Regions from separate parts of the Klebsiella sp. WP3-W18-ESBL-02 genome, predicted to be linked through region 2. Evidence: predicted binding sites of a transcription regulator. Region 2 holds the regulator's gene; each other region holds the start of a gene.
What was found. Region 2 encodes Fur, which represses iron uptake genes when iron is present. Its sites were predicted from a motif close to ATAATAATGAGAACNACTATCAA; they were not measured.
Positions count from the first base shown of each region.

Region 1: fhuF (siderophore-iron reductase FhuF) is a predicted target of Fur. The motif match lies at 2,436-2,458, and genes of this name have one in related genera.
Region 3: H7R56_RS07195 (Nramp family divalent metal transporter) is a predicted target of Fur. The motif match lies at 1,742-1,764, and genes of this name have one in related genera.

Region 1 is NZ_AP021972.1:4,389,080-4,393,323, reverse strand. Features, by position in the region: gene H7R56_RS21180 (PTS sugar transporter subunit IIC) at 250-1,593, shown strand; gene fhuF (siderophore-iron reductase FhuF) at 1,629-2,417, opposite strand; gene H7R56_RS21170 (GGDEF domain-containing protein) at 2,520-3,584, opposite strand; gene H7R56_RS21165 (DUF1435 domain-containing protein) at 3,810-4,049, shown strand; tRNA gene H7R56_RS21160 (tRNA-Leu) at 4,085-4,171, opposite strand; tRNA gene H7R56_RS21155 (tRNA-Leu) at 4,209-4,244, opposite strand, start outside.
Region 2 is NZ_AP021972.1:3,562,759-3,567,002, forward strand. Features, by position in the region: gene ybfF (esterase) at 25-789, shown strand; gene ybfE (LexA regulated protein) at 919-1,212, shown strand; gene fldA (flavodoxin FldA) at 1,363-1,893, shown strand; gene fur (ferric iron uptake transcriptional regulator) at 2,186-2,638, shown strand; gene chiQ (ChiQ/YbfN family lipoprotein) at 2,760-3,098, opposite strand; gene chiP (chitoporin ChiP) at 3,149-4,244, opposite strand, start outside.
Region 3 is NZ_AP021972.1:1,501,519-1,505,762, reverse strand. Features, by position in the region: gene H7R56_RS07200 (BglG family transcription antiterminator) at 1-375, opposite strand, end outside; gene H7R56_RS07195 (Nramp family divalent metal transporter) at 466-1,701, opposite strand; gene nupC (nucleoside permease NupC) at 2,036-3,238, shown strand; gene H7R56_RS07185 (sensor domain-containing phosphodiesterase) at 3,274-4,244, opposite strand, start outside.

The DNA of each region.
Region 1 (4,244 bases), 830 kb from region 2:
TTTCTGGATCTCCTTCACAATCACTGCAACCGGTTACTGTAACCGGTTGCAGTTGGTCTTCAGGGGATTGATACTGCAAGGGTAACTTCCTTTGTATCCATAATAAGAGCCATATATGAACGGTATCCCTATGAACAATATGCCAGGCGCGTTACGCGGCTGTTACAAAGCGTTCACGGTTAGCCCAGTCGTATGTCGGCAAAATCGTTGTTGCTGTGCTTACGTCTAAAGCCTGTCAGGAGGGCTGCTATGTCTGCTAATCACGCTGCATTTAATCTGATCTTTCGTTTTGTAGAAAACTACGTCAGTCCCGTTGCTGGTCGTATTTCATCCCAGCGCCACGTCATGGCTATCCGTGACGGTTTTATTTCCGCTATGCCTTTTATGATTGTGGGATCGTTTCTACTGGTGTTTGCCTATCCGCCGTTCTCGCCGGACACCACCTGGGGGTTTGCCCGCGCGTGGCTAGACCTGGCAAAAGAGTTTGAGGGCCGGATTCTGACGCCGTTTGATATGACGATGGGCATCATGTCCATCTACATCTGCGCCGCTATCTCCTACAACTTAGGCAAACATTACGAAAAAACCAACCAGCTCGATCCGTTTATGTGCTCGATGCTGTCGATCATGGCGTTCCTGCTGGTTGCCGCGCCGAAAACGGAAGGCCATCTGCCGGTCGATAGCCTCGGTGGTACCGGGATCTTCACGGCTATTCTGGTCGCCGTATACTGCGTAGAGATGATGCGTTTTCTGAAGGTTCGCAACATCGGGATCCGTTTGCCGGATCAGGTCCCGCCGATGATCAAAAACTCCTTCGACCTGCTGATTCCAGTGCTGGCGGTCGTACTGACGCTTTACCCGCTGAGCCTGTTCATTCAGAGCCAGTTTGACATGCTGATCCCGCAGGCGATCATGTCGCTGTTTAAACCGCTCGTTTCCGCGGCTGACTCCTTACCGGCTATATTGCTGGCGGTATTGATTGGCCACCTGCTGTGGTTTGCGGGGATCCACGGTGCGGCTATCGTGTCCGGTATGCTGCAAATGTTCTGGCTGACCAACCTCGGCCTGAACCAAACTGCGCTAGCGCAGGGGGCACCGCTGCCGCACATCTTTATGGAAGCATTCTGGACCTTCTTCGTGGTGGTGGGCGGCTCGGGGGCGACCATGGGACTGGTGTTCTGCTACCTGCGCAGCCGCTCGGCGCACCTGCGCTCCATCGGCCGTCTGAGCGTGGTGCCAAGCCTGTTCAACATTAACGAACCGGTTATTTTCGGAACACCAATCGTCATGAACCCGGTGTTCTTTATTCCGTTCCTGTTGGCGCCGATGGTGAACGCCGTTCTGGCCTGGGCGGCAATGAAACTGGATCTGATCGGTCGAGTGATCTCCGTCGTGCCGTGGACTGCCCCGGCACCGATCGGCGGCGCATGGGCGCTTGGCTGGGATTTCCGTGCGGCGATTCTGGTGGTGCTGCTGGCCTGTGTGTCGGCCATCATCTACTACCCGTTCTTCAAAGTGTATGAAAAACAGCTGTTAGCACAGGAAGAAGAAGAAGCGCAGCGTGCGGAGGAAGAGAGCCAGCAGGTTGCCTGATAGGCAGTGAAACGACGGGGCATTCGCCCCGTCGGTTAGTTAAGCGTGCAGTCACCGCACTGCTTGACGTCCGGCAGGCGGTAGCGCTGGCAGCAGGTGCGTCGCACCAGGCGACCGTCCCTTTCAACCACAGTACGCCACAGCGGGTTATCGCGGCCGTCGGCGAGCGTCCTGGTCAGGAAATAGCGCTGACGCAGGAGACTAACCTGTTCTTCCCCAAGCAGCGCGATCATCTCACCTAGATACCAGTTAATTAAATAGCCGGTATTACTCCAGATAAGTCTGCCGTTAATCTCGCCGGTGGCTTCCAGCGCGTTCACAACCGGTATTAATCCTTCAGTGACTAAACTGTCCAACCGCCGATCCCACGGCATGTTGCTGACCCGTTGGTCGCAATGTACGTCGGCCCAGAAGCAGGCCGCACGGCCAGTCTCGTGAAACTCAACCAGGAAATGCTCCGGTGAAACGGAAATCGCAGATGATTCGGTCAGCAGTGCCAGCATCAGCGGCGGCACCATCAGGCCGATATACCACTGTGCCCACAGCGAAATCAGCGGCTTGTTTTCGCGCGGCTGCATCGGCTGGTTGCGATAGATGTGATCGGAGTAGATGGCCAGCAGTGAGGTCAATTCGGTAGGCCGGGTCCATTCGGCTAGCGTTTTAGCGTTGCCCGGGGCGCTCTCGTTAAGTCGAAACATTTCCAGCATATGCGGGCGATATTCGGCAATTTTGGCACGTACTGATTCCGCAAGCGCATTTTCCCGTGGAGGGAGCGGCGTGCGCCAGATGAGGTCATCAGCGATCGGTGCGGAACGATAGGCCATAGGATTAACGAGATAAAAATATAAATGATAATGATTAGCAATCGTAGCTATAGATAAAAGTGAGCGCAAGCGATTTGTCGCCTGCACCCATTTTTTGTGAACTCAGGCTGCGGGGAGCTGTTCGCTGGTTAGCGCGTTGTTGCGCCCCATGTTTTTGGCTTCATACAGCGCTTTATCCGCTCTCTGGATAGCGGCGTCGATATTGTTATCTTCCAGCGGCGCGACGCCGATGCTGACGGTGACATGTGTTGCGACGGCGGCATTAAACATATGTGGAATTTTGAGATCGTAGACATGCTGGCGAATCCGTTCTGCCGTTTGCATGGCGTTGGTGATGTCGCACTGCGGCAGCAGCACCATAAACTCTTCGCCGCCGAAGCGGGTCACAATATCCCGAGAACGTACGGCGTTACGAATGGCGGCGGAGACGCGCATCAGGGCCTGGTCGCCCATCATATGGCCGTAATGGTCGTTGTAGGCCTTGAAATGGTCGATATCCAGCAGCAGGACCGAGTGCTGAGCGGGGCCGAGCGCTTTGAGCGAATCCAGGCGAAACTGAAAGCCACGACGGTTATACAGGCCGGTCAACGGGTCGAGCATGCTCAGGCCGTTGAGCGTTTCACGCTCTTCCAGCAGCTTATACATCAGCCCTTGCGCAAATTTGTCGTTGCGCCGCTGGATGACGTGTTGAATCGCAATACCGATTAACGGTAGGGCAAAACAATAGGCCATACGCCACCACTCGGTGGTATTGCTGGTAAACAGGCAAACAATAAATGTGGGGAGTGAATGCAGCGCAAACGCGACAATATTATTGGAAAAAGCAATGGTGCCAACAAATAACACGCTAAATAGCGCAACCAGCTGAAAATTGTCATTTATTGTCGGCAACGCAAAAGTTTTACTTAAAATATGCCAGCCCCATAAACAGCCGAATATCGCCGAAACCATGGGTAGGTTCAGCTTTATCCGGGCGTAGCGCCAGTTCCACAACAGCATCACGCTGCTGCCCACCGCAATCAGCATCGCTGGCAGAGGAAATATATTTACATCATATATCGGGCTGAACACCGAGAGCGTCGATGAAATCAGGTTCAGAAACAAAAACAGCCGGAACGTGAGCTGATATTTTTGCGCACGCAGCGTGCGCCATGATTGTACGGTCATTGTTTGAAGTTGTAGTCAGCCTTAAATAAATAAACGCATTAAAAACAGAATAATGCAGTAGGAATAGCGCAATTTCTTTATATGCGACATGCTGATTTTTTATACAACTTAACACCATATAATATGCATGTCATTAATGATTATGAAACCTTAGCGCAAGTGCAGACAAATAACAAAAAACATCATATGATATTGGTAATCATTATCATTTGAGTGGGTCGGATCATGTTGCAAAAAACGTTAGGTAGCGGCTGGGGCGTTCTGATTCCGGGCGCTGTACTGGCACTGCTGAGTACCCTGGGGCTCTCAACTGACGTCTGGCGCGGGGTCATTGTGTGTGGACTGCTGTTGAGCAGCGCTATGATCTGGCATCGTCGGCTGCGACACTTCGTCCTGTTACCGTCTTGCATTGCGTTAATGGGCGGTATTGTGCTGATTGCGATGAATGTAAAGCTGATGGAATAGACAGGAAGGAAACACGAAGAAGAGAGCGAGAAAACTGGTGCGAGGGGGGGGACTCGAACCCCCACATCCGTAAGGACACTAACACCTGAAGCTAGCGCGTCTACCAATTCCGCCACCTTCGCACAGATTGTCTCGTTACTTTTTTTTATATCGCCTCGTTGGTGCGAGGGGGGGGACTCGAACCCCCACATCCGT
Region 2 (4,244 bases):
CAATGCGAAAAAAAGAACTTTGCTATGAAATTGAATTTCCGAGCGCAAACTGCACAAAACCTGCACAATAATTCCCCCATCGTTCTGGTTCACGGCCTGTTCGGCAGCCTGGATAACCTGGGCATCCTGGCGCGTGACCTGGTTTCTGACCACGACATCATTCAGGTCGATATGCGTAACCACGGATTGTCTCCTCGCGCCGACGAGATGAACTATCCGGCCATGGCGCAGGATCTGCTGGATACCCTGGACGCCAACCAGATTGAAAAAGCCACGCTGATTGGCCATTCCATGGGTGGTAAAGCCGTCATGGCGATGACCGCGCTGGCTCCGGAGCGGATTGACCGCCTGGTCGCGATCGATATTGCGCCGGTGGACTACCACGTGCGCCGTCACGATGAGATTTTTGCCGCCATTAACGCCGTCACCAGCGCCGGAGTTGCCACTCGCCAACAAGCGGCAACGGTCATGCGCGAGTATTTGCATCAAGAGGGCGTCATTCAATTCCTGCTGAAGTCGTTCGTTGACGGCGGTTGGCGCTTTAACGTACCGGTGCTGTGGGAACAATACCCGCATATCGTGGGCTGGGAGGCCATTCCGGCCTGGGATCATCCGGCACTGTTTATTCCCGGCGGCAACTCGCCGTACGTTACGGAAGCCTACCGCGCCGATCTGCTCGCCCAGTTCCCGCAGGCCAGAGCGCACGTCATTGCCGGTGCAGGACACTGGGTGCACGCGGAAAAACCGGATGCGGTACTGCGTGCCATCCGCCGCTACCTCGCAGAGTGATTAAAAATGCATCGACCGCGCGTCAGAATGGCCGTGGTCGTTGGCGTGCGGGCCCCACTGTTGTATGATTGCGCGCTGTCTGCATCGGGCACCGCCCGGTAGCTTGTTTCCCCGAAGTCACTCTGAACCATGGCAAAAGAACAAACGGACCGTACGACATTAGATTTGTTCGCAAATGAGCGTCGGCCGGGAAGACCCAAAACCAATCCGCTTTCGCGTGACGAACAGCTCCGCATTAATAAGCGCAATCAGCTCAAACGCGATAAAGTTCGCGGGCTTAAGCGCGTCGAGCTCAAACTGAACAGCGACGCCGTTGATGCGCTTAACGAGCTGGCAACTGCCCGTGACATGAGCCGTAGCGAACTCATCGAAGAAATTCTGATGAGCCAGTTAGCCCTGTTGCACGGACAGGGGAACGTCTGAAAAATCCCCCAGAACACACTTTCATGTAGCAGAGTGTGCAGTCCGGCACGATAGCTGTTTCCGCACGCTTCTCTGTTCTGCTATGATTGCCCTTATCTGTGGGCAATAAGCCACCACCATATCATTAAGTTTCAAGAGGTTATTTTACTCATGGCAATCGTTGGCATCTTCTTCGGTAGCGACACCGGGAACACCGAAAATATCGCAAAAATGATTCAAAAACAGCTTGGTAAAGATGTCGCAGACGTTCACGACATTGCCAAGAGCAGCAAAGAAGACCTGGCGGGCTACGATATCCTGCTGCTGGGTATCCCGACCTGGTACTACGGTGAAGCACAGTGCGACTGGGATGATTTCTTCCCATCACTGGAAGAAGTGGACTTCAACGGTAAGCTGGTTGCGCTGTTCGGCTGCGGCGATCAGGAAGATTATGCGGAATACTTCTGCGATGCGCTGGGCACCATCCGTGACATCATTGAACCAAACGGCGCCACCATCGTCGGCCACTGGCCGACCGCGGGCTACCATTTTGAAGCCTCTAAAGGTCTGGCCGATGACGACCACTTTGTCGGTCTGGCCATTGACGAAGATCGTCAGCCGGAGCTGACCGCAGAGCGCGTTGAAAAATGGGTTAAACAGGTCGCGGAAGAACTGCACCTGGACGAAATTAAAAACGCCTGATGATAATGAGGCGCAATTATGAAATTGCGCCTCATTAATAGGTAAAAGCAATCAAAATAATAGCTACATTTTTTTAACTTTTTAGCGCATACCTGTACAATATCTTCTGATTTAGCGCGGTCTCATCGGGAGTTTGTCGATGAAGCCTCGTTTTTGAAAGCTTAGTTTACCCAAGTCTTGCTGTTTTCATTTCAATAGGGTCATTCTATAATGAGACGCATTAAAACGGGTGAATTCTCTGTGATACTTTCGCTGATGGAAGTTAATCGTTTAGCAACAGGACAGATTCCGCATGACTGACAATAATACCGCATTAAAGAAGGCTGGCCTGAAAGTCACACTTCCACGGTTAAAGATCCTGGAAGTGCTTCAGGGGCCGGACAACCACCATGTCAGTGCGGAAGACTTATACAAACGCCTGATCGACATGGGTGAAGAAATTGGTCTGGCGACGGTTTACCGCGTCCTGAACCAGTTTGACGATGCTGGCATCGTTACCCGTCATAACTTTGAAGGCGGCAAATCCGTTTTCGAACTGACCCAGCAGCATCACCACGATCACCTGATCTGCCTTGATTGCGGGAAAGTGATCGAGTTTAGCGATGATTCCATTGAAGCTCGCCAGCGTGAAATCGCCGCGAAGCACGGTATTCGCCTGACTAACCATAGTCTTTATCTGTACGGCCACTGCGCTGAAGGCGACTGCCGTGAAGATGAACACGCTCACGACGCCGTAGAAAAATAACGCGTCGTCTTCGTTAAAAACCAGCGCTATCCGCTGGTTTTTTTTCGCCTGCCGTCAGATATTGGCCATAAAAAAACCGCTGCAAGCAGCGGTTTTTTCAGTTATTAGCGTGGCGGAATATTTATTTTTGCGCAGGAGTATTGTTGCTGCGAATTTCCTGCCACATTTTATCGCATTTGGCTTTTACCGCCTGGTCGTTACCGGTACGGGTTGCCTGAATGCACTGCTGATAATCCAGCACGCGCACGCTTTCCTGGTTAGCAAACTGCTGGTGCTGCTTCTCTTGTTTCAGCACGTTCAGCACGCTTTGGCAGGCTTCGATTTTATCCGGATTACCCTGCGCGGTGTTGATACAGGCGCTGTAGGCATCCTTCAGCTTGCTGTCTTCTTTTGGCGCTGGCGGCTGAACACAGGCGGTCAGCCCTGCGGCCATCAGAGCAACCATAATCAGTTTTTTCATACGATGAGCCTCTTAGCGGCGGCAGAGGTCTCCCCCTGCCGCATCATGCATCAGAAAATAGTGAACGGAGCGATAACCATGAATTTCACGTCGCGCTCATCCTGGAAGATGTTGCCGTAACCACCGCCCCAGCTCGGGATATCGGAGTGGTTGTCATACTGAGTGAAGTGCAGTTTGAAGAGCGTACCCTTCGCGCGGCCTTCCTGTACGGTGTACATCGCATCCAGACTGTATGCAGACTCTCTGATAGTGTTGTTTTTGTTGTAGTAAGCATCCGGGTTGCTCTGCCAGGTCGCTGGCTTCGCATCCCATGCATAAACATAGGAAGCCCCTACTGCCCAGCCCGGCAGGTTCCAGTTCTTCAGGTCATACATGGTACCGAAGAAGACCGCCTTTTCGCCGTTGGCGTTGAAGTCAGAACGGTTATCCCACCAGATATCCAGACGACCGTTGGACGATGCGTAGGTCGGGGTCATACGTTGCAGGAAGTAACCCTGCTGACCGTCGGCCTTAACCCAGGTCCCTTCCAGGCGGAAGTCAAAGACTTCGTTCAGCTTGTAGCCGAATGTCAGCGCCTGCAGCCAGGCGGTGCCATCATAGATATCGTTTACGCTGCCGTCGTTAACCTTGTCGCGCGTACCGTAGAACTGGTAGCTGGTGGTCAGCGGGCCGCCAGGAATATCAAACTTGTAGCTGGCTTTGGCGAAGTACTGATCAACATACCCTTCCGCCTGACCGAATGCCGCTTCCAGCACCAGGTTGTTTTTGAAATCATATTTCGCGCCAACGGAGTGCAGATAATCAACCTTGGTCTTCTTATCGGCCTGATAGAAGTCGTCCATCTCCAGGTGCCACGGCGCTTTATACTCGTTGGTCCACATGTACGAGAAGCTCAGCGCACCGTTGTCGCCGTAGTCGAAATTCGCCCCGGCTTCAGCACCCTGATAGGTACCCGGCATAAAGCTCCAGTGCGGCGCCAGCAGGGTTTGACCGGTTGGCTGAATGTAACCGGCACGTGCCCAGGTTGGGCCCAGTTTAAATTTAGCTGCCGCTTTATACAGGCTGATACCGCTCTTATCGCCGCTGTAATCTTCGCTGTAACCTTTGTTTTTCGACGAGAAGGCAATTTCGTTCGGGTGGCCACTT
Region 3 (4,244 bases), 2.1 Mb from region 2:
GCTGAGCATCAGCGGGTTATCGTTTTTCACCGTCCCTGCGCTAACGTTGAATTTTTTATAGTACTCGTTTTTATTGACGACATCGTTCAGACACAGCGCAACGAAAAGATCCTGGACTCGCTCCTCGCCGGTGGTGAGATAGCGGTTAAAACGTACGCGCTGTAAAAACTGAATATACTCGCTGTAACCAATACGGGTGGTAATGAATGGATTATCAAGGTGAATCTGAACCTCTTCCGGCAGCAGTTCATTCAGCTCTTTCATGGTGCGTTTGAGCGTGGAGAGGGTTTTGCCAAAGCGTAGCACCGCGCGATCGACCGCCAGCGGGCTGTTATCCTGCAGATATTTTAAAAAGGAGAGATCAAAAGAGTTCATTAGCGTTCGCTGCTGTTTGGCGCAAAGCCCAGCTTAGCGAAAAAACCGCTGGCAAACCGTGACCTGTAGCGGGTCACGGTAAGCGGAACGTTAATTAAACAGTGTGCCTATCAGCAGCCAGCCGTTGAGCGCCACCACGACGGCCACAATGGCCCAGCCAATGCGCTTAATCCAGCGGGTATTCACCAGTTCCCCCATCAGCTTGCCGTCGCTGGTAAAAATCAGCAGCGGCACCAGTGCCAGCGCAATACCGAAACTGAGCAGTACCTGACTCATCACCAGAATTCGCGTCGGGTCCAGCCCCATCAGGATGACGATAAACGAAGGTAACATGGTGATGGTCCGTCGGAACCACAGGGGGATGTGGAAGCGAATAAAGCCCTGCATGACAACCTGTCCGGCCAGCGTGCCCACGACCGTAGACGATAAGCCGGCGGCAATCAGGCTAAGACCAAAAATCGTTGCCGCCGCGTGACTCAGCAGGGGTTCCAGCGTTAAATAGGCCTGATCGAGATCGGTAATACCGGTATGCCCGTGGAAGTGGAACGCCGCCGCAGCGGTGGCCATCATCGCCAGATTGACGAAACCAGCGATGGTCATAGCGATGGCAACATCCCAGCGCGTGGCCTGGTAGCGCTCTTTGGCGGTGCCGCCGTGCAGATGCTGAGTCAGCGAGGAATGCAAATAAATCACGTGCGGCATGATGGTCGCCCCCAGCACGCCCGCCGCCAGGTAGACCGCCTCGCCGTTCGGCAGCGATGGCAGAATCATGCCTTTGGCCAGCGGCCCCAGCGCGGGCTGAGAGAAAATCAGCTCCACAATATACGCCGCTGCGACGAACAGCAGCAGACCACCAATCACTTTTTCCAGCGGTTTTTGCCCGCGACGCTGCAGCATCAGAATCAGGAAGGTGGCGATACCGGTCAATACCGCGCCTTGTAAAAGAGAAATGCCGAGGATCAGCTTAAAGCCGATCGCAGCGCCGATAAATTCGGCCAGATCGGTCGCCATGGCGATAATTTCCGCCTGTACCCAGTAAAACCACACGACCGGACGCGGATAATGGTCACGAATCTGCTCTGCGAGGTTTTTGCCGGTCGCAATGCCAAGCTTCGCTGACAGCACCTGAATCAGCATCGCCATCAGGTTTGCCCAGACCACCACCCACAGCAGCTGGTAGCCGAAGCTGGCGCCCGCCTGAATATTGGTCGCAAAATTACCCGGATCGATATAGCCGATCGCGGCAATAAATGCCGGCCCCATCAGCGCGAGTCGCATACGGCGCGCGGTGCGACAACGATTTGTTTCAATCCGACTGTTTGTCATTCTCTGCCTCAAAAACATAGCCTTTGCTATGTTTTAAGCTAACACAATGAGAATGATTATCAAGTTCATTTGGGAAGGTGATAATGATTACTCTGATAGCCGGAACCAATAGCCAGACTGGAGGTTAGGAAGGTTTGGTATACGCTTTACAAGAGAGTAGTACAACATGGAAACTTTTCATACATTTACTTAACATCACAAAAATGCATGGTTGATCACTAATTTTGAGTTTGCTCACAGGTTCTGAATATAGTGAGAGACAGATCTCGTTTTATTTAACTGTGTTACATAGAATGTGCACGAAAATTTAACCCGCCTCATGTTTGGAGCAAATATGGACCGCGTCTTGCATTTTATTCTCGCGCTCGTGGTGGTTGGGATTCTGGCCCTGCTGGTCAGTTCCAACCGCAAACAGATTCGCATTCGTTACGTTATCCAGCTACTGGTCATTGAAGTGCTGCTGGCATGGTTCTTCCTGAACTCCGATATCGGTCTGGGTTTTGTAAGAGGCTTCTCCGAGATGTTCGAAAAACTTCTCGGCTTTGCTAACGAAGGGACCAACTTCGTCTTTGGTAGCATGAACGACAAAGGTCTGGCGTTCTTCTTCCTGAAGGTCCTGTGCCCTATCGTCTTCATCTCCGCGCTGATCGGTATTCTGCAGCATATCCGCATCCTGCCGATTATCATTCGCGCCATTGGTACCGTGCTGTCTAAAGTCAACGGTATGGGCAAACTGGAGTCGTTCAACGCCGTCAGCTCTCTGATTCTGGGCCAGTCTGAAAACTTCATCGCCTATAAAGACATCCTGGGTAAAATGTCCCGCAACCGCATGTACACCATGGCGGCCACGGCGATGTCTACCGTTTCCATGTCTATCGTTGGCGCCTACATGACCATGCTGGAGCCGAAGTATGTTGTTGCGGCGCTGGTACTGAACATGTTCAGCACCTTTATCGTACTGTCGCTGATCAACCCGTACCGCGTGGATGCCAGCGAAGAAAACATTCAGATGTCCAACCTGCACGAAGGCCAGAGCTTCTTCGAAATGCTGGGTGAATACATTCTGGCAGGCTTCAAAGTTGCGATTATCGTTGCTGCTATGCTGATCGGCTTCATCGCCCTGATCGCCGCCCTGAACGCCCTGTTCGCGACCGTCACCGGTTGGTTCGGCTACAGCATCTCCTTCCAGGGTATTCTGGGCTACATCTTCTATCCGGTTGCCTGGATCATGGGTGTACCGGCTAGCGAATCCCTGCAGGTCGGCAGCATTATGGCCACCAAGCTGGTATCCAACGAATTCGTTGCGATGATGGATCTGCAGAAAATTGCCGCAGACCTCTCTCCGCGCGCGGTGGGCATCATCTCCGTCTTCCTGGTGTCCTTCGCCAACTTCTCTTCCATCGGTATCATTGCGGGTGCGATTAAAGGCCTGAACGAAGAGCAGGGCAACGTGGTGTCCCGCTTCGGCCTGAAGCTGGTTTACGGTTCTACGCTGGTGAGCGTGCTGTCTGCTTCTATCGCCGCGCTGGTGCTGTAACGCGACGCTTGAGCATCACAGGGCCTGTAACGTTGTTACAGGCCTTTTTTTTTGTTTTCAAGCTGCCACAGCGGGCGAGGTTTATCAATCAGGTACCCCTGCATGTAGTGCACGCCAAGGCGCGACAGCAGCGCTTGCTGCTCTTCTGTTTCCACATACTCTGCCACCACCGACAGATTGCGCACCTTCGCCAGCTCGCAAATAGAACGGATGATCATTGCGTCCATCGGGTTATTCAGAACATCACGCACGAAGCAGCCGTCAATCTTGATGATATCGGCTTCCAGACGCTTCAGGCGTTCATAGTTGGCGTAGCCGGTGCCGAAGTCATCAATCGCAATCAGGCAACCAAACTGGCGCAGCTGCTGGATGTTGGCCACGCTAACGTCAGAATTAGAGAAAGCCTGCTCTTCGGTAATCTCAATAATGATGCGCTTCACGTCGACGCGATAGCGGCGGAACAGCGCGATGATTTCAGCCGCGCTGCCCTTCTGCATAAGCGTGTAGGGCATCAAATTTACCGAGAAGCTCATTCCCGGAAGATCGTCGAGCGAGCTGAACAAATACTCGAGCACCTGCATATCAAAGCGCTTGCTGAGGTTGAACTGGGCCAGCACGGGAATAAACTTATCCGGCGTCACAACCCCGCTGGCGTCGACGAGACGGCTTAAAATTTCGTAATACCCTTCCCCCGACGGCTTTCTGATCGGCTGGGCGTAGAGGACAAAGCCGCCCCAGTCCAGCGCGTTTTTAACCCGATTCAACAACACCACCCGTTCGCTATTCTGATCGAAGGCTTCAACGTGGCCGTTATCCAGCTTCAGTATTTGGTTTCCCTCATCGGCCTGCTCCACCAGCCAGCTCAGCTGGCCCAGCAGATGGTGCAAGTTTTTATCCCGGGGATGCACCGGCGACCAGGAAATGGCGTACTCAAGGTTCAGCACCGCATTGTTCCAATGGATTTCCTTGTTACTCAGAAAATCAATCAGATGATTCAGTCGCGCTT